Regions from separate parts of the Kurthia sp. ISK08 genome, predicted to be linked through region 2. Evidence: riboswitches for the same ligand, from Rfam matches in the RefSeq annotation. Region 2 holds a riboswitch; the other holds the start of a gene.

Region 1 (9,883 bases), on a different contig from region 2:
CGTAAACTTTCGATTTCGTTGAGTTGTGCAAACAGCAGTAATTTCAAGAAGGAAGCGATCTGTAGCTTCTTTGTATAGTAATTTAATTGATGGGATTCTACCAATTCCTCTAATTTTGTCGAGGATATCGGTAAAAACCATTGTTCAAATGATGTTTTTCGTGTAAACTTATCCATGCTTATGTCCTTTGTTTTGGATTTGGATGGTTTACTACCGCTCAACCAGTATAAAGGATTTTTTTATGCTTGGATTATGTTACAGAAAATTCAGATTTTTAGAAAGCGTTGAATTATTTTAATGCGACGCTAGTGAGTGATTTTGATTGTTGAATTTTCTTGTGAAATTTTATCTGAACATAGAGGGATTTAAAACACTCTTTATGAGTAAGCGGATTGAAATATATCATTCATTCATGCTAACGTAATTCTTTCCGCTTCACCAAAACAAGCAGGTAAATCAATACGATTTACCTGCTTGTTTATCACATACTCATATGAAGTTTTTCACCTCCACTACATCTCGTCATGTAGTGGCTTTTTTGAGTTGTTCGAGCTGTGTATAGAGCTTGCTTGCGATGGCGCTGTGCGTGTGTGTATTCAGCCAGTCGCACCAAGCGATACCTGCTTCATATAACGCCTCCATCCATACATTCATTTCTGCTTCCACTGTTTGTTCGTCGATCGTGCAGCGAATCATACGTGCACGTTGTTGTTCCATCTTGATCATAACCGGTGTATTTGGAAAATATCTTTCTGCTGTGCCGCGTTCTATACATTCAGCAAAACCATCTACGATATATTGCCAGAGTGTATGTAATTCATCGGGTGCATGTTCGGTTGAGAGGTGTTTGGTAGCTGTTTGAATGGTGAGAAAGCCTTCAGCATTTGAAAAGCCACCTTGCAAACGAACATGATGCGCCTGATGAAGCAGTTGTGGTTGATTTTCTTCATCATAGACATATGTTTGGATCTGCATTCTCTGTACCTCCTACACGAGCATGGTTTGTCGTTTCATCTTCTCCCATAATTGTACACGACTACGCGGGTAGTCGGCGAGGTTCTGAATGCCTAGTTCTTTCGCTACTTCAAAGAGTAGCGGGCGTTCTAAGTGTGCTGCTTGTAAAATCGCCTGTTCTTCAAAGAGGGCGACAGGATCCCCCATATACGTCATCTGTCCGTCTTGCATAACGAGTACGAGGTCAGCCCATTCATATGCGAAGTCTACGTCGTGCGTCGATAAAATAATCGTCCGTTCTTCCGTATGAAAGTCATTCAAATGTTTCATAATTTGATTGGCATAGTAGCGGTCGAGTCCTGCAGATGGTTCATCTAAAATTAAAATATGGGGTTCCATTGCGAGAACACCTGCAATCGCCACGCGTTTTTTCTGTCCCAAACTTAAAAAGTGAATGGGCTTTTTTCGTAATGATTCGAGTTCAAGTTGCGTAATTATGTGTTCAACCTGTGCATGTATTTTGTCAGAAGACCAGCCGAGGTTGGTCGGGCCAAATGCGATGTCTTGTTCAACCGTTCCAGAGAAGAGCTGTGCGTCTGGATCTTGAAAGACGATACCGACCTGTCCACGTAATGCTTGAAGTCCTTTTCGGTTATATTGATAGGGCATATCATGCATAAAAATTGTCCCAGTCGTTGGTTGAAATAAGCCATTCAGATGTTTAAATAGTGTGGATTTTCCCGCACCATTATTGCCAAGCAGTGCAATTTTTTTCCCTTGCGGTAACGTGAATGATAGGTCGTGTAATGCGATTGTACCGTCAGGATATTGGTACGATACATGGTCAAATGTAATCATAAATAAAAACCTCCTAGATAAACTGCGCCGAGTAGGCATAAACTAACGCCAATACCAAGCCAGTTTCTGCGTTCGGTTTGGTACGTTACATAATGGCTTGAAATATCTTCGTTGTAGCAACGAGAAGCCATCGCCTCATGAAGTTGTTTTGAACGTCGAAAAACATCTTTAAACATGGCCGTCACTAAATAACCGACAGATTGAAACCAGCGGCGCTTTTTTTGATAGCCAAGACGGGATTGCTGGGCTTCATAAATGGCCTGCATACTTTGTAAAAAGACAAAAATAAAGCGATATGTGAGTTCACATAGTTCAATAAAAATAATCGGTATTTTTAATTGACGCATCGCATATGTGATGGCACTAATCGGCGTTGTGAGTGCAATAAAATAAAGACAACTAATACTTGCGAGCACCGAGAAGAAAAGGTGAAACGCTGTATCGACACTCGCTTTTCCGATAAAAAGTTGTACACTTCCAAATGACATACTCCAATAGTGAGGGGGAAGTGTAGACGTTGTAAATGAAATAAGAATCGAAAAAATACTTGTCAGCAAAAAGAAACCAGGCAAAAGAAGTAATTTACAATAGAGTGATAATGGTATTTTAGCGGCAAATAAAATAAAAGTACTCATTACGAAAAACGTAATGAGTGAAATAAGTACATCCTTTGTGATGACAGCGAATAGCAAAAAACTCAGTGCCAATACCATCTTCTCTAAAGGATGTACGTTGCTTAAACGATTCGTATAAGCATATTGATCAATTGGAATCATGCGAAACCTTTTCTTTTTTCGTACGACCACGCATTAAACCGAAGAAGTAGCCGATAAAACCTGCACCAATTGCCGCTTGTAGTGCAAATAATAAACTTTCGATTTCGCCACTTGGTGGTTCCCAAATGCTCGAGAACCATGGTTCATAGCTTTTGTCGATTTCGGTAATGGCTGCTTCTGCTTCACCATCCGCACCGCCAAATTCAGCACCCTTTTGAATAAATAAAGGGAAGATGGCAAGGGCGATGACGATGAAAAGGAAGAATAGGTTCTTTTTCATTATTCAGCTGCCTCCTTTTTCTTCGTAAAAATATTTAACATACGTAACTCTGCCACATTGTATTTTCGTAAGAAGTTCATAACAATGACCGTTAATAAACCTTCACTAATCGCAAGTGGAATTTGTGTGAATGAGAAAATACTTGCGAATTTTGCGAATGAAGCAAGCATGCCGCCCGCTTCTGATGGGAAGGCAAGTGCTAATTGGAATGATGTAATTGTATATGTACCGAGATCACCAAGCATTGCGGCTAAAAAGACAGCAACGGAGAATGACCAACCTGCTTTTTGAGCGCCTTTGAATACATACCATGCGATAATTGGACCAGCAACTGCCATTGAGAAGGCATTCGCGCCAAGTGTTGTAAGTCCGCCATGTGCAAGTAGTAATGCTTGGAATAGTAACACGATTGAACCGACAACACTCATCGCCAGTGGTCCGAATAATACAGTACCTAAGCCGACACCTGTTGGATGTGAACAACTACCTGTAACCGATGGGATTTTTAATGCGGATAAGACGAAAGCGAAAGCCCCAGATAATCCAAGCATCATCTTCGTTTCAGGATGTTCTTTTACAGTTTTTCGAATCGAACGAATCCCCATAATGATAAATGGTAGGGAGATGGCCCACCAAAAAATCGCCCACTCAATCGGTAAAAAGCCTTCCATAATGTGCATCGCATTCGCACGATTTGGCACGATTAAGAGAATGGGTAAAAAATAAACTAGCTTTAATAATTTCTTCAACACGTTCAAACGTCCTCCTTTTTCTTTGAGAATGTGCACAAAAAAACCTATTCTACAATATAGAATAGGTTAAAAAAGACATAGCAAAAAAAGCTGTCTTTCATACGCCTATCCTCGTAGGGTGAAATCAATCTTCGGTGGCAGGTCTCCTGGCTTCGCCTCATCATGTATCAACACCTTCCCGTTCATTGAACAGTGGCATATCGTTCATACACTCCGCTTCACAGTTGCGGGACAGCATCGGATTTACACCGATTTCCCTTTTAAGTAAGTTCATCAAAAACTTACACCATCGAATCGTTAAAATTATTTGATATTTCTAAAAAAGCTTATCATAAAACGCTAAATTTTGACAATACGTATTTTTTTTAACAAAAATTTTTTATGTAAGAATACTGGATAAATGCAGAGATTTCAGTGTTTTTTCAAGGTAAATAAACTTTAATAATATTCTATCAAAATGAATTTTCAGAAAAGTGTCTTGAAAGTTAGACAAATTATGGTTATGATTATAACCAAGATTTTGAAATTACATATAACGATTGTATTTTAGGAGTGCCTATTATTTTTAGGTTAAAAGGGAAAATGGTGAGATGCCATTACAGCCCCCGCTACTGTATAAGTGTCGAAACAGTCAGATCCATTGGCGAATTGCTGAGAAGGGACTGCGTTCGGATACACTTGAGTCAGGAAACCTGCTTCTAAAATCGGACAAACTTTTCGGTGGGAAGAGATTTGGACAAACTAGTAGTTGGGCTACGTTTATTTCGTTATGCTCATTTTTAGGATGTTCAACCTCTATTCGCCTAGAATAGAGGTTTTTTGTTTGCGCAAAAGCGGATCGTTCGGATACATACGAGGGGGATGTTAGACATGACAACTTGGAATTTGAATGGTGTGCAATCACACGTATTAATTTGTAATGGTAGTAGCTGCATGCGTAAAGAGGGAGAAGAGATTACACAAAAAATTCGCGCGGAAATTACAGCGCGTAACTTGGATGAGCAGATTCATACATCACGTACACGTTGTAACGGACGTTGTAAAGATGCATGTGTCGTTGTGCATTATCCAAAAGGCGATTGGTATAGCATTACGTCGGAAGAAGAAGCGACACGTTTTGTAGCGCAACTTGCAGGTGAGCAAAAAACGGTTGTACCGCGTATTACATTTGAAAATGGCGCGTTCGTTCGTAATGAAGATACACCAGCGATTAAGGGGATTTCAAAAGTGAAGGAGGAAGTTTAATGACACAACAAGGAAAATTGTATGTCGTTGGCTTCGGTCCTGGAGACTTTCAGCATATTACGAATCGTGCAGTAGAAGTATTAAAATCATGTGACGTTGTCATCGGTTATAAAACCTATGTCGATTTGATTCAAGATTTAATTACAGCGACAGCCGTAATTAGTACAGGGATGACAGAAGAAGTGTCGCGTGCGCAAGAAGCAGTAAAACAAGCAGAGGCAGGTAAGTCTGTTGCCGTTATTTCAAGTGGCGATGCAGGTGTGTATGGTATGGCAGGACTTGTGTACGAAGTGTTAATTGAACAAGGTTGGACGGAGAAAACAGGTGTACCGATTGAGATTGTGCCAGGAATTTCAGCTATTAATTCATGTGCATCATTACTAGGCGCACCCGTCATGCATGATGCTTGTACGATTAGTTTGAGTGACCATTTAACACCATGGGATCTAATTGCAAAACGAATTGAAGCAGCTGCGATGGCAGACTTCGTTATTGCTTTTTATAACCCGAAAAGTGGTCGTCGTACACGTCAAATTGCGGAAGCACAGCGCATTTTACTGATGTATCGTCATCCAGATACGCCTGTAGGTCTAGTGAAAAGTGCTTATCGTGAGACGCAGCAAATTCAGATGACGACGCTACAAGAGATGTTGGAATACGATATTGGGATGTTGACGACCGTTGTCATTGGGAATTCGTCGACATTCATGTATGACGGGAAGATGATTACACCGCGTGGTTATCAGCGTAAATATACACTTGGTGAAGAAAAACAACCGTTAAAGCCGCATCAGCGTTTGAAAAAAGAAGCAGAACCATGGGCGATGGATCAGGAAACAGGAAAGTCATACGCGCCACAAGCGATTGCTACAGTGGAGCCGAAAAAGCCTGAAGTAGATACGTTAGCACTTGCAGAGGAAGCGCTTGGCTATCTTGGTGGAACCGTTGTTGAACCGAAACAATATGTTCACCAGAAGATGGAGGCAATTTTCGAGTTTGCGGTCAGCCCAGGCGTAGCGAATAAGAAGATTACACCACAGCAAATGCTTGTGTTAGCCGAAGTAGTGGGTGAAAAAGGTTCGATGGAATATACGCCAGACCATGAATTTATTCTTCGTATTCCAACCACATCACCTGAACGTATTACCGATCGTTTGCGAGAAGTCGGTCTCATAATCGCACCGGTTGGCGATGTTGTGAAAATGAAGGCATGTGATTTCTGTGACGGTGAAAAAGCCGATGCGATTCCATATGCAGATGCACTGCAAGAGGCATTTGGTGGAATGAGCTTACCGAAAACATTAAATATTGGTTTTAATGGCTGCGGAATGGCTTGTTATAAAGCAGTGATGGATGATATCGGAATTGTTTACCGAAAAGGTGCATTCGATGTCTTTATCGGCGCAAAACCTGTCGGACGGACAGCGCACCCGGGTCAACCTGTAGTTGAGGGACTAGACAAAGAACAGTTAGTACCTCTTGTAGAATCGATTATTCAAGAATACAAAGCAAATGCGCATCCGAATGAGCGCTTATTCAAATATTTTAAACGTGTGAAGAAGATTGGAAACTTTATTTATCAAGATCTCACACCAAAAATCAAAATTGCCCCTGCACCTTGTGGGGATTAGGAGTGTTGAAGATGAAAACAGCAGTATTAATCGTAGGTCATGGTAGTCGTCTACCAGCAGGAAATGAAGAAGTACGTCAATTTGCAAAGCGTATTGAAGCGCAATTACCAGAGCAACTTTTAGTGGAAACATGTTTTTTAGAATTTGAAAGTCCAAATATTGCACAGGGAATGAAGGCGTGTGTCGAGCGCGGCGCAGAAAAAATTATTACGATTCCAATTATGCTTTTACAAGCAGGGCATTCAAAAATTCATATTCCAATGGCGATTGATGAAGCGAAAGAATTGTATCCACATGTATCGATTACATATGGTCGTCCATTAGGCATTCACCCAAGTTTAATTGATATTTTAGAGTACCGTTTAGCAGAGAGTGGTTTTGTAAAAGACGAACAAGATGAAGATACGACGGTCTTATTAGTAGCACGCGGCGGTAGTGATTTAGATTCAAATAGTGATGTTTATAAAATCGCGCGCTTATTGTCAGAGCAAATTGGTGTGCGTAATGTAGAGCCTGCGTTTATGGGTGTGACCTATCCAACAGTGGATGAGGGGATTGCACGTTGTGAAAAATTAGGTGCGAAAAAAGTATATATGCTACCGTACTTCTTATTTACAGGTATCTTAATGGAGCGCATGACTGATTGGAAAGCGCGCTATGATACGGAATACGATATGGATATTACATTATGCGAATACTTTGGCTACCATTCATTACTTGAAAAAGTGGTGATTGAGCGTATTGAAGAGGCGTTAGCTGGCGATGTGAAAATGAACTGCGATACGTGTACATATCGTATTAATGCATCTGAATTTGTCGACCATCATCACCATCACGACCATGATCATGGGCATCACCACCATCATCACAATCACGACCACAGTCATGACCATGCGCACGAACATAAGGAAGTGCATCAATAATGTTTTTTCTAGCAGGAACGAGTGATGCGCGTGCGTTAGCTGTTCGACTGAATAACCATCACGATGTTTTAGCAACAGTAGTGACAGATTCAGCGGCTGCGAGTTTGCAAGCAGAGGGAATTGCGACACATGTGGGGCGCTTAACAGCAGAAGAGATGGCTGAAAAAGTGACAGCACGCGGTGATCAAATCATTGTCGATGCAAGTCATCCCTATGCAGAAGAAGCATCAAAAAACGCACAACAAGCGGCACAGTTAGCAGGTGTCCCGTATTGTCGCTACGAACGGATGTCTGAAGATTATGAAAATGACTTGATTACAGTTGTTGAAACATATGAAGAAGCAGCGCTTGAAGCGAAAAAGCGTAAAGGGAATGTGATGTTGCTGACAGGGAGTAAGACGCTACAGATTTTCACGAAGCATTTACTTGGTGAAGAAGAGATTACATTAATCGCACGCATGTTACCGCGCATTGACAATATGGAAAAATGCGAAGCACTTGGTTTACCGCAAAAGCAGATTATTGCGATGCAAGGACCGTTTACAGCAGAGCTAAATACGGCGTTATACAAACAATACGATACGACATTGATGATTACGAAAGAGAGCGGGAAGGTTGGTTCGGTTGATGAAAAAATCACGACAGCTTTAGCACTTGGAATTGAAGTGATTTTGATTGCACGTCCGAAAATGGATTATCCGAATATGTTCCGTAACTTTGATGATATTGAGCAATTTATAGGAGGCATTTGATCATGACAAATGAGCAACAAGAAAAAGAATTATTTATTAATACCGACAACTTTAATACGGATTTCACACCTTTAACAGTAGAGCCGAACCGTATTTATGAATATAGTTTTGAAACGATTTTAGAAGAATATGGTCCGCATGATTATTCAGAAGATGAGTGGTCAATTATTCGTCGTATCGTGCATGCATCAGCCGATTTTGAATTAGGAAAAAGTGTCATTATTCATCCAGATGCGATTCGTGCAGGTATTGAATCGATTCGTGCTGGACGACCTGTGATTGCAGATGTACAGATGATTCAAAGTGGTTCAGGTCGTAAACGATTCCAAAAACATGGTGGCGACCTATATTGTCACATTGCAGACGAAGATGTATCGAAAATGGCGAAGGAACATAATACGACGCGTGCGATTATTTCGATGCAAAAAGCAGCGCGCTTACATGAAGGTGGTATTTATGCGATTGGGAATGCACCAACTGCACTACTAGAACTAATTCGTCTCATTCGTGAAGGAATTGCAAAGCCCGATTTAATCATTGGTATGCCAGTTGGTTTCGTGTCAGCAGCTGAATCAAAAGAGGAATTATCGAAAGTGACAGAAGTGCCTTTCATTACGAATTTAGGTCGTAAAGGCGGTAGTACGGTAACCGTTGCGGCACTAAATGCAATCTCGATTTTAGCTGATCGCCAAGACTAATGGAAAAGAAGAAGAAAAAAGACCCGAAAGATATGCGCCATGGCTATACGACAGGCGCATGTGCCACTGCAACAACGAAAGCAGCTCTAATTGCTTTACTTTCGGGTGAAGAACAAGAATCGGTGACGATTTTTTTACCGGTTGGAAAATATGCCACATTTACGATGGAGCATACCGTACGAGAAGGAGAGGCTGTTCGTTGTGGCACGATTAAAGATGCAGGAGATGATCCTGATGTGACGCATTTAGCACTGATCGAATCGACTGTATCTTTTATTGAAGGTGATGCCATCGTTTTAGATGGTGGTGTCGGTGTAGGACGTGTAACAAAACCAGGGCTTCCTGTGCCTGTTGGAGAAGCAGCGATTAATCCTGTACCGCGTAAAATGTTAGAGGAAGTTGTGAAAGAGACACTCGAACATTTCGGCGTGAAGCGAGGTGTGAAAGTCGTCATCTCGGTTCCAGCTGGTGAGGAGTTGGCGAAAAAGACATTGAATGGTCGCTTGGGAATTGTCGGTGGTATTTCCATCTTAGGAACGAGAGGAACCGTTGTACCGTTTTCAAGTGCAGCTTATATGGCGAGTATTGCTGAAGCTGTTAGTGTTGCACATGCAGCAGGACAAAAACATTTGATTTTAACGACAGGTGGACGGAGTGAGCGCTATGCGATGGCGCTTTTTCCTGATTTAGCTGAAGAATGTTTTATTGAGATGGGTGATTTTGTCGGTCATGCATTGAAGCACTGTAAAATACATGACATTCCGCAAGTGACATTGGTCGGTATGATGGGGAAATTCTCAAAAGTGGCACAAGGGGTCATGATGGTTCACTCGAAAAGCGCGCCAATTAACTTTGAGTTTTTAGCAGACCTTGCAGCAGAGAGTGGTGTACCGCCCGCATTACAAGAAGAAGTGAGGCATGCGAATACGGCTTCGCAAGTAGGCGAGATTATGCTAGAACATGGCTATCAAGCCTTTTTTGATCGTCTTTGCATGGCGTGTTGCCATGCGTCGA
Region 2 (9,883 bases):
CTAAAATCGTAATAATTGAAGCGAATAAAATATTTTTCATTTTTAAAGATAATTTTCTCATGTTTACTCCTTTTTTGCATACATTTTATTGTAGTACTAATATAACATTACGGTCACTAAAAGTTAATACTTTATGCTCATTTGGAAAATTCGAAAAAAAATAAAAAATGGTATTTGTATAATTTAATGGATTTAAAAAGCATTATAATTATTTTTTTGGTGTAAAAATAAGTGTTTTTTAATATAAAACAAGGAAGAAAAATCCATTAAAACAATAAAAAAACAATGAAAATTTTTTAACGTAAGTAAATAAAATGATTTTTTTAGTTAAAAAAACACAAAAAAAGAACTTTCCTCTAATTAATGAGTCAAAGTTCTGTAAGTGAAAAATTAATATTTTAAGATAGTTGATTAGATATTTCAAAAAAGTTTTTATAAATCGCTGTATAAATTTTTTGAGATAGTACTGGGTTATGAATAATTGCAATAATACCCTTGTATAGAACATCTTGGTTAGGTTTTTCTATATGAATCAATTCGGATAGAATTTCTTTTTCTGTAGTATTCATCCGTCCTCTTAAATTCATGCTATTTAACCATGTAGAGAGTGATAAAATCATATATGGATTAGCTAATTTAGCGATTTTTTGATGTTGTTCTTCTTTTAATAGTACTCGTCTAATATATGGGTTTAAATCTTTTTCGTTTTCTAAGAAAGAATGAATATCCATAGATAATAACATAGATTGTTTTGATAGTTGACCAAGGTTTGTTGGCTCCATACCATATAAATTTACAGGTTTTTTCTGTTGTTCGTCGAGTTGTGTTAATAAGATGTTTAGCTGTTTGGATAACTTGCCCAATTCATCTTCACTTTCCTTTAAACGAACAGAATAATCCCCTTTGTTCAAACGAGCGATTTTCTTTTGCATAATCGTAATCGGTCTAAATAGTCGATTCATAAAGATAAGCTGTATTAAACAAACAACAAGTAAAAGAACAACTAAAATAATAATCGTTGTTTTAATTTTATTATATTCGCCTAAAAGATATGCGTTAGCATCAAAGTCTATTCCGTAATAGGCGAACATTTCACCATCTTTATTAAATAAAGGCTTTAAGACCGTAATCCATGTACCAAAACGATCGGTATAAATTTTAGAGTATGTTTGTTTTTTCGTTATTTTCATCTCAGCAATGGCATCGGCAATGACTTGTGGTTGTGTATAAAAGTCACCAATTAATAAGTCCGATTTTTCAAAGGCTTCCATGAGGAATGTTGGGCCTGAGATGACACTTGTTTGACTCCCATTACGCAACTCGACACCAAATAAATAGCCTTGAGCAACTTGCGGTTGGTAATTGGCTAATTTATCAAATTTTGCAATCATTTTTTTTTGTAGTTCTTCATCTTGTGTTGCAACAAGTTTTTCGACATCCGATGTTAATACTTCTTTTGACCATGCTTTCATCGTACGTTCTGAATCTGTAGAGAGACGACTCACTGTTGCATTCATATTCATGTAGTAGTTAATGGAAGTAATGATTAAAGAGACTAAAATCGTAATAATCGATGCAAATAAAATACTTTTAGATTTTAATGACAAATATTTCATTGAATCTCCCTTGTCTCGTGGAATAATAATATACATAACCATACCACTTTATACTAAAGAAGTTAATACTTTCGGTTCAATTTTCACTAATTAAAATAAAACAAAAAGTGTACAAATAAAATGATTAGCATGGTACATATTACTTTACGAAATTGATAGGATTTGATGCATACAAAAGATTTATAAGCATAAAAAGTAAAAACCCTTAGAATAATACATAATTCAATCATTCTAAGGGTTCTTTAGTTTTAAATTATTTTATATTAAAAATTTGAGGTGAGTTAAAGTGAAATAGGTTGTTTTTTAATCTGGCTTCTTAATTGCTTTGCAGCACTTACCATATTTTTTAGTGCGTCAACGGTTTCTTTTTCGCGACGTGTTTTAAGTCCGCAGTCTGGATTAATCCAAAATCTTTCTTTTGGAATGATATTCAAACTATCTTCTAAAATCGTATACATTTCTTCTACACTCGGTACCCGTGGACTATGAATATCATATACACCTAAACCAATACCATATGGATAAGGTGTATGTTGCAATGAGTGAATTAATTCACCGTGACTACGTGAAGTTTCTAGTGAAATAACATCTGCATCTAGTGCAACAATCGGTTCAATAAAATCATTAAATTCACAATAGCACATGTGTGTATGAATTTGCGTACTTGGTTGAACGGCAGCTGTAGCTAATTTAAATGCATTAATTGACCAATCTAGGTAATCTTGTTGACGCGACTGTCGTAATGGTAAACCTTCTCGTAAGGCAGGTTCATCGACTTGAATGATTTGGATACCACTTTTTTCGAGTGCAAGAATCTCTTTTTTAAGTGCAAGTGCAATTTGGATAGCGACTTTACTACGTTCGATGTCATCACGTACAAATGACCAATTTAAAATGGTGACCGGTCCTGTTAACATTCCTTTGACTAAACGATCTGTTTGTTCTTGAGCATCTGTTGTTTCTTTAACAGTCATCGGTTCAAGCCATTCAATATCGCCATAAATAATAGGGGGTTTTACACAACGCGAACCGTAAGATACAACCCAAGCTTTTTTAGTAAATGCAAAACCAGCTAGTTTTTCTCCGAAATATTCCACCATATCTGTTCGTTCAAATTCACCATGAACTAATACATCTAAATCTAAATCTTCTTGAATTTTAATCCAGCGATTTGTTTCTGCACGTAATTGAGTTTCATAAAGCTCTGTTGAAATTTCTTTTTTACGCCATTGCGAACGTATTTTTTTGATTTTTTCTGATTGTGGAAAGCTTCCAATAGTTGTTGTTGGAAAATCAGGTAAGTGTAATCTGTTTTTTTGTGTAATAATACGTTCTTCGAAAAGCTGTGAACGATTAAAATCTTTCTTGTTAAGTTGTTTGATTTCTTGTGCAACAGTCGAGTTATTCCGAGATACATCGGTAGCAAGTTTTTCAATAACCATTAAATTTTCTTTTATTATAGATGGGGTTTCAAAAGATTGATTACGAATATAATAAGTGATATGACGCAATTCATCTAATTTTTCATCTGCAAATGCAAGTGCATTATATAAGACAGTTGGCAATGCTTTTTCAGCAGCGGTTGTGACAGGTGAATGTTGCAAATTACAAGAAGGTTGTAGCCACAATGCTTTTGGCGAAACTAATTGTAAGATAGCTTCAACTTTTTGTGTGACCTCTTTTAAAGGGCTGACCCAAATATCACGACCATTAATAATACCAGCAGCTAATACTTTATTTCCTGGGAAACTGTATTGCTTGATTGCTTGTAAATTATCTTTGTATCCATGAACAAAATCCAATCCAATACCTGCTACAGGTAGTTGTACAATTCTTTCGTATTGTGGAATTGCTTCAAAATAAGTGGAAATCATTAAATTCGCACCTGGTACATGATCAGCTAATTGTTGATAAATCACATCAATTAATTGTAGTTGTTCTTCGTCTAACTCTTGCGTGAACATTGGTTCTTCAAGTTGAATCCATTCAGCTCCTGCATCTACAAGTTGTTGAATTACTTGTTCGTAAAGTGGTAATAGTTGCAAAATAAAAGATGCGACTGTTTTTTCGCAATAGCCTTTTGTTAGCTGAATAAAAGAGTATGGACCAATAAATGTTGGTTTTGGAGTTGTTGATAATACAGATTTTGCTTCATTGAATAAATCAAGTAAGTAGTTGTGTCCTAATGATAGTTTTTGTTGTTCGTATTCTGGAACGATGTAATGATAGTTCGTATTAAACCATTTCGTCATTTCGCACGCAATTGTTGTGTCTGAGCCACGTGCCATCGCATAATATGTTTTCAATGAAGGTTCTGATTCTAATGTATGATATCTCTCGGGAATTAGACGGAACATAAAAGCTAAATCTAGCATACGATCATAATAAGTAAAGTCACCGACTGTTATTTGTTCAATTCCTTTATCTTGTTGTTTTAGTAAATTTGCTATGCGTTGATTTTTTAATTCTTTTTCAAATTGACTTTCTGAAAGTTGTTGATTCCAAAATTGTTCTACTGTTCTTTTCCATTCGCGGTTTTCACCAATATATGGATATCCAATCGTTGTACTTGATACAGTTGTCATTATAAAAACCTCCTTTTGAATTTACATAAACCAAAATAAAAAGACTATTTCTTAAAGGAAATAGTCTGAAGCGTTATCTATGCATACTGAAAAAGAGGATAATTTCCCCGTCTATGCGCACAGAACACCACCTATCTCCACGTAGGTATTTGGTGTGTACTAGAAGATGGCTGGTCTCCTGACTTATGTTCAACATTTTTCAAGCCTTCCCATTAAAGAACAGTGGCGTTGTTTGAAAAACTCCCAATTACAGTTGCGGGACAGTGGCGAATTTACATCGCTCTTCCCATTTAAACTTATTTTCATAAGTACCATTTCTTACACGTTATGTAATTAGAGATTACTATAACATAAAAATATTAGAATAAAAAGAAAAAGAGGAATATTCAGAAAAATATACAACTATTTCATCTGAGAGATTTAATTATTAGAAAGAAGTTAGGAAATAAAAAAGTAATGTATTTTAAACACGAAGAAGTGAACCAATAGGAACGTGTAGAAAACCACCTTCAGCAAAAATAGCTTGAGCTGAAAATTTTATAGGAAAGTAGTGATTAGAAGTTTGAATTTATATCCACATGCTACTGACTTAATGTAACGGAGAAAAAGAAGAATTCTATACGGTTTTCAGGTAGCACTTCAGTTTGAAGAGGATGAGACATAACTGTGAAAATATCATCTTATATGAGCATGAAAAATCGGAATCGCGCTATGGCGAGGTTCCGGTTTTTCGTTGCGAACTCTAAAAGAGAAAAATGAAATGTTTTTTCTCACCCTCTTTTCTTCTGATGAATATTTAGTCATTTAAAAACTACATCCCAATTTTTAGACATATCTAAAAATTGGAGATGTAGTTCAATCATACTTTTATAAGACTTCAGCTTCTTGAAACACCTTGCTTTGCAAATAGGTTAGTTTTTTTGCCATGACTTCCGGTTTCTCTTTGAAATCTTGATTCATCCAATAAATAAAAAAGCCAAGACTTGCATATGTTGAGTAGTAACTAAGAGCAGGTACCTCAATCGGTAAGTCATCTTTTAGTGCAATCTCTTTACCGGTTAGTTGTACGAGGCTGTCACAAAAACGATTTTGAGAACCAGGCAGCATCTCTCCTTTAATAATGAGAGAGAAAATGAATTGATTTTGATAAATATATTCAAAAATAGCTAAGTGGAGTCGCTCATCTGTAGATGAAATTTTCCCCAGTGCTTGGTAACTCTCTCTAAAGTAGGTTAGTAGTTCTGTAAGATAATCATCAAAGATTGTGCAAAGAAGGTCATCTAAATCTTTATAGTGAGAGTAGAATGTAACACGATTACATGTAGCTTGCTGTGCAACTTCCGTTACTGAAAGTGAACGTAAATCATGTCCTTCTTTTAAAAGATGGATGAGTGCAGCTTTTAATTTTTTCTGTGTGCGTAAAATTCTACGATCTTGTGAAGAAGACATCAAATCATTCCTTTCATAATGTCATTATGCCATTATTTCCATTTAACAGAAAGTTTATAATTACCTAAATTAGGCTATGTGTGAACAAGTTGTGTTATAATTAATTTAAAATTAAATAGTTTATTATTAAAATATTTAGCGCTTTTCTATTGACAGTATGCATGAAAGTTTGTTAATTTACAAGTGTAGTTTATTTCTGAAAGATTTTAAGGAGGAGTTTTATAATGGCTCGTTTAGAAGGTAAAGTAGCAATTATTACAGGTTCAGCTCAAGGTATGGGAGCTGCACACGCAAAAAAATTCATTGAAGAAGGCGCTAAAGTCGTTCTTACTGATTTAAATGAAGAAAAAGGTAACGCATTTGCTGCAGAACTTGGCGAAAACGCTATTTTCGTAAAACAAAACGTTGCAAACGAAGAAGATTGGAAAAACGTTGTAGCGAAAGCTGAAGAAGCATTCGGTCCAGTAAACGTACTAGTAAACAACGCTGGTATTACTATGGCTAAATCAATCACTGATACTTCAGTAGAAGATTACCGTAAAATCGTTGAAATCAACCAAGTTTCTGTATTCTTAGGTATTAAATCAGTTGTTTCTTCAATGGAAAAAGCTGGTCAAGGTACAATCGTAAACATTTCTTCACTTAACGGTTTAGTTGGTGGCGCTGTAGGTTACACTGATACTAAATTTGCTGTACGTGGTATTACAAAAGCAGCAGCTCTTGAGTTAGCTCCTAAAAACATCCGCGTAAACTCTGTACACCCAGGTGTAATTGCTACACCAATGGTTGTTCAAGAAGATACTAAAGCAGCAGTTGAAGCATTCTCTAAAATGATTCCTATGGGTCGCGTAGCTGAGCCAGAAGAAGTTTCTAACTTAGTTCTTTACTTAGCTTCTGAAGAATCAAGCTACTCAACTGGTTCAGAATTCATCGTTGATGGCGGTATGTCAGCACGTTAATTCGTTTTACCAAACATTTATAGCTTCTATTGATTTTCTCTTATTGTATCTTGAGGTATTAGCAGGTAGAGAATCTTTAAAAGGAAGGATTGCGCATTGGCGTAGTCCTTCTTTTTATATAAAAATAGGTGTTTGACATGAGGATAAGAAGTCGTTATATTTATGTGGAACCGGTACCATATGAGTTTCAGAGGAGATGAAAAGATGCCGACAATTCGAGATGTAGCAAAGGAAGCGGGTGTATCTTCATCTACTGTTTCACGTTATCTAAATAAAAACGGGTATGTGAGTGAAGAGGCAAAAAAGTCGATTCACGCAGCAATCGAATTACTGCGTTATCGACCTAATGAAATGGCACGTTCACTTGCGACGAAAAAAAGCCAAATGGTGGCTTTGCTTGTGCCAGATATTACGAATCCTTTTTTTACAGAGTTAGCAAAAGAAATTGAAGAACAAGCCTATCAATACGGCTTTACAATGATTCTTTGTAATATTGGAAATGAACATGAAAAAGAAAAACAAATCATTGAACAATTGCAACAGCAGTATATTGCAGGATTATTTATTGCGACAAAGCAAATAGAAGCGAGTTACTATGAAAAGTTGCAAATTCCCATGGTCGCTGTAGACCGCGTTTTATCAGAGAAGATTCCGACAATCAAGACGGATCACTTCCTCGGAGGTCAAATAGCTTGCCAACACTTGATGGCTTGTGGTGTAGACAATGTACTATGTATTCGAGCATCGAGTGAAGAGGATGTTGCAAATGAACGAATAGCAGGCTTTTATTCTTGCGCACAAACATTACAAATTGAAGAAGTGATTAGTGCATATGAAGTGGAAGCGACAAAAATTTTGGTGCTTGAAAAACTACAAAATCGAACATATGAAGCAATCTTTGCAAGTAGCGATGCAATGGCAATTGACACGTTAAAAGCGATTCAACAAATGAATTTACGTATTCCAGAAGATATTCAGTTGATTGGTTATGATGGTATTCGCATGACAGAATGGACGACACCTACGATTACAACGGTTGCACAACAAATTACGCAAATTGGACAAAGAGCTGTTCGCTGTTTATGGAAGCAAATGCAAAATGAAGACATTCTAGAACGTCACCAACTTGTAGCACCTATTTTAATAAAAAGAAATTCAACTAAAGGAGAATAAATATGATAACAGTCATTGGTAGTATTAATATGGATATTGTTGTAGAAACAAATCTATTTCCGAAACAAGGAGAAACCGTTTTAGGGGAGAGTTTTCACACTGTTCCAGGAGGTAAAGGAGCAAATCAAGCGGTGGCAGCGGCTCGATTAGGTGCGCATGTACATATGGTAGGTGCACTAGGTAATGATGCTTTTGGACAAGTGTTACGAAACTTATTAAAAGTAGAAAGCGTACAAGATCAGTTTGTAGAGACGACATCCACTGCTACAGGAATTGCCAATATTATTTTATTCGAACAAGACAATCGAATTATTGTAGTACCTGGTGCAAATCACGATGTTACAAAGGAGTCAATTGATGCAGCGCGTGAGCAAATTGCCAAGAGTGAGTTAGTCATTATGCAATTAGAAATTCCACAAGAAACGGTAGAATACGCACTTGATGTGTGCCAAGAATTAGGTGTAAAAGTACTGTTAAATCCAGCGCCAGCAGAGAATTTTAAAGAAGAGTGGATGGACCGTGTCGCATACTTCACGCCAAATGAAACAGAATGTGCAGATATTTTTAAAGACGATGTAGAAAATGCGCTTGAACGTTATCCAAATCGTCTGATTGTGACACTAGGAGCAGATGGTGCACGTTACTATGATGGTGAAAAACATGTGATTGTGAAAGGTTTTAAAACAGTACCAAAGGATACAACAGGTGCGGGGGATACATTTAATGGTGCTTTTGCTTATGCTCTAACTACAGGTGTAGGAATCACAGAAGCGGTTAAATTTGCGAATATCGCTGCTTCTTTATCTGTTGAAAAGTTTGGCGCACAAGGCGGTATGCCAAAGGTGGAAGCAGTGCAAGCCCGCTTAAAAGAAGCAAGATAGATGAGAAGTGATGAGGATTAACCTCGTCACTTTTTTATATTAAAAAATAAAATCTATATTCTTATGATAATAAAGTTATAATATTTTGTTGAATCTTTTGTTATATAATAATTGTCAGAGGTGATGATAAATGGAATACAAAAAAGTTTGTTTAATTAAGAAAATTATACTATTTTTAATGCTAGGAGTAATAACGTTGTCAGCCTTCGCTACAACAGCAAGTGCAGAGTTAAATGATGATTCAGCACATAACGCAAAATATAAGTGTACGTTAGTCATTGATAAACAAACAAACGATACAACATATGCTAAATGGGGCGTGAATTATAAAAAAGGCAAAACATTTAAATATGCTCTTGGTAAAGGTGAGGTTTGTGTTCAAGGGAAACAAGGTGCTGTAAAGGGATATTATTATAAAGATAAATATGAACATTATGGAAATGTTGTAGCAATTTATAATAATTTTGTTAAGTACTCAGGTGAAAAAACGTACTTACCATCTTTGGGTTTAAAAATTAACGGGAAAAAAGTAGATGGTTTTATCTTAACCTCATACATTACGGATTCAGCTGCTAAAATCACAGGCAAGAAAATGCATGTAGTTTATACGCAAAATTTGCGCTCTAAACCAGCAGTTTCAAGTAAGAAATTGAAGAAGGTTTATCAAGACAAAAGCGTTGTGAAGGTGAAGAAAGTAAGTGGTTCATGGGCTTATGTTTACTCTTACTCCACAAAATCATACGGTTGGATGCCACGTAAGTATTTAATCAGCAGTTTCACAGCTAATCGCATTGTTGAGAAAACAGTGAAGCCGAAAGTTGAATACGTGGAGAGCAATAGTATTCCAGTAGGAGAGAAAAAAATATGGCAAAAAGGAAAATCAAGTAAATATACGTATATTTATAAAGATAAATATTCAAATGGAAAACTATTAAGTTCGAAATTATATAAAAAACATATTGATGTTGAAGGATATTCAACAATTTATAAATTAGGAGTTGAATAGAATATGAATAAACTACTAACTACACTCGTATTATTCGGGTGTAGTTTTTTTCTGTGGTCACAAAGTGTTCTAGCTGTAATTCCAAAAGAAGAACGCGAAACACATTATGATATACAATGTAATATTACAATTGACGCAAATCGACATGATTATGCTCAAAAAAATAATTTGAGATGATTTATCGTTTGAGCTTATTAATACGAAAAAAACACAA

The links. A riboswitch is a leader RNA that binds a small molecule or an ion and turns the genes downstream of it on or off. The one in region 2 is predicted to bind cobalamin.
Region 1: it holds a riboswitch for cobalamin, as region 2 does, so the genes downstream of both, ACKVQX_RS06905 (energy-coupling factor ABC transporter permease) here and metE (5-methyltetrahydropteroyltriglutamate--homocysteine S-methyltransferase) in region 2, are expected to answer to the same signal.

The regions. Positions count from the first base shown of each region.
Region 1 covers NZ_JBJXHL010000003.1:61,384-71,266, forward strand. Annotated here, with positions in the region: gene ACKVQX_RS06880 (IS4 family transposase) at 1-176, opposite strand, end outside; gene ACKVQX_RS06885 (hypothetical protein) at 523-975, opposite strand; gene ACKVQX_RS06890 (ABC transporter ATP-binding protein) at 988-1,812, opposite strand; gene cbiQ (cobalt ECF transporter T component CbiQ) at 1,809-2,588, opposite strand; gene ACKVQX_RS06900 (energy-coupling factor ABC transporter substrate-binding protein) at 2,575-2,868, opposite strand; gene ACKVQX_RS06905 (energy-coupling factor ABC transporter permease) at 2,868-3,548, opposite strand; cobalamin riboswitch at 3,739-3,926, opposite strand; cobalamin riboswitch at 4,154-4,335, shown strand; gene ACKVQX_RS06910 (ferredoxin) at 4,491-4,865, shown strand; gene cobJ (precorrin-3B C(17)-methyltransferase) at 4,865-6,496, shown strand; gene ACKVQX_RS06920 (sirohydrochlorin chelatase) at 6,508-7,419, shown strand; gene cobK (precorrin-6A reductase) at 7,416-8,171, shown strand; gene ACKVQX_RS06930 (precorrin-8X methylmutase) at 8,174-8,869, shown strand; gene ACKVQX_RS06935 (cobalt-precorrin-5B (C(1))-methyltransferase) at 8,869-9,883, shown strand, end outside.
Region 2 covers NZ_JBJXHL010000001.1:82,218-92,100, reverse strand. Annotated here, with positions in the region: gene ACKVQX_RS00425 (methyl-accepting chemotaxis protein) at 1-61, opposite strand, end outside; gene ACKVQX_RS00420 (HAMP domain-containing protein) at 399-1,616, opposite strand; gene metE (5-methyltetrahydropteroyltriglutamate--homocysteine S-methyltransferase) at 1,898-4,201, opposite strand; cobalamin riboswitch at 4,352-4,532, opposite strand; gene ACKVQX_RS00410 (TetR/AcrR family transcriptional regulator) at 5,069-5,650, opposite strand; gene ACKVQX_RS00405 (glucose 1-dehydrogenase) at 5,875-6,609, shown strand; gene ACKVQX_RS00400 (LacI family DNA-binding transcriptional regulator) at 6,814-7,782, shown strand; gene rbsK (ribokinase) at 7,785-8,663, shown strand; gene ACKVQX_RS00390 (G5 domain-containing protein) at 8,860-9,669, shown strand; gene ACKVQX_RS00385 (hypothetical protein) at 9,673-9,846, shown strand.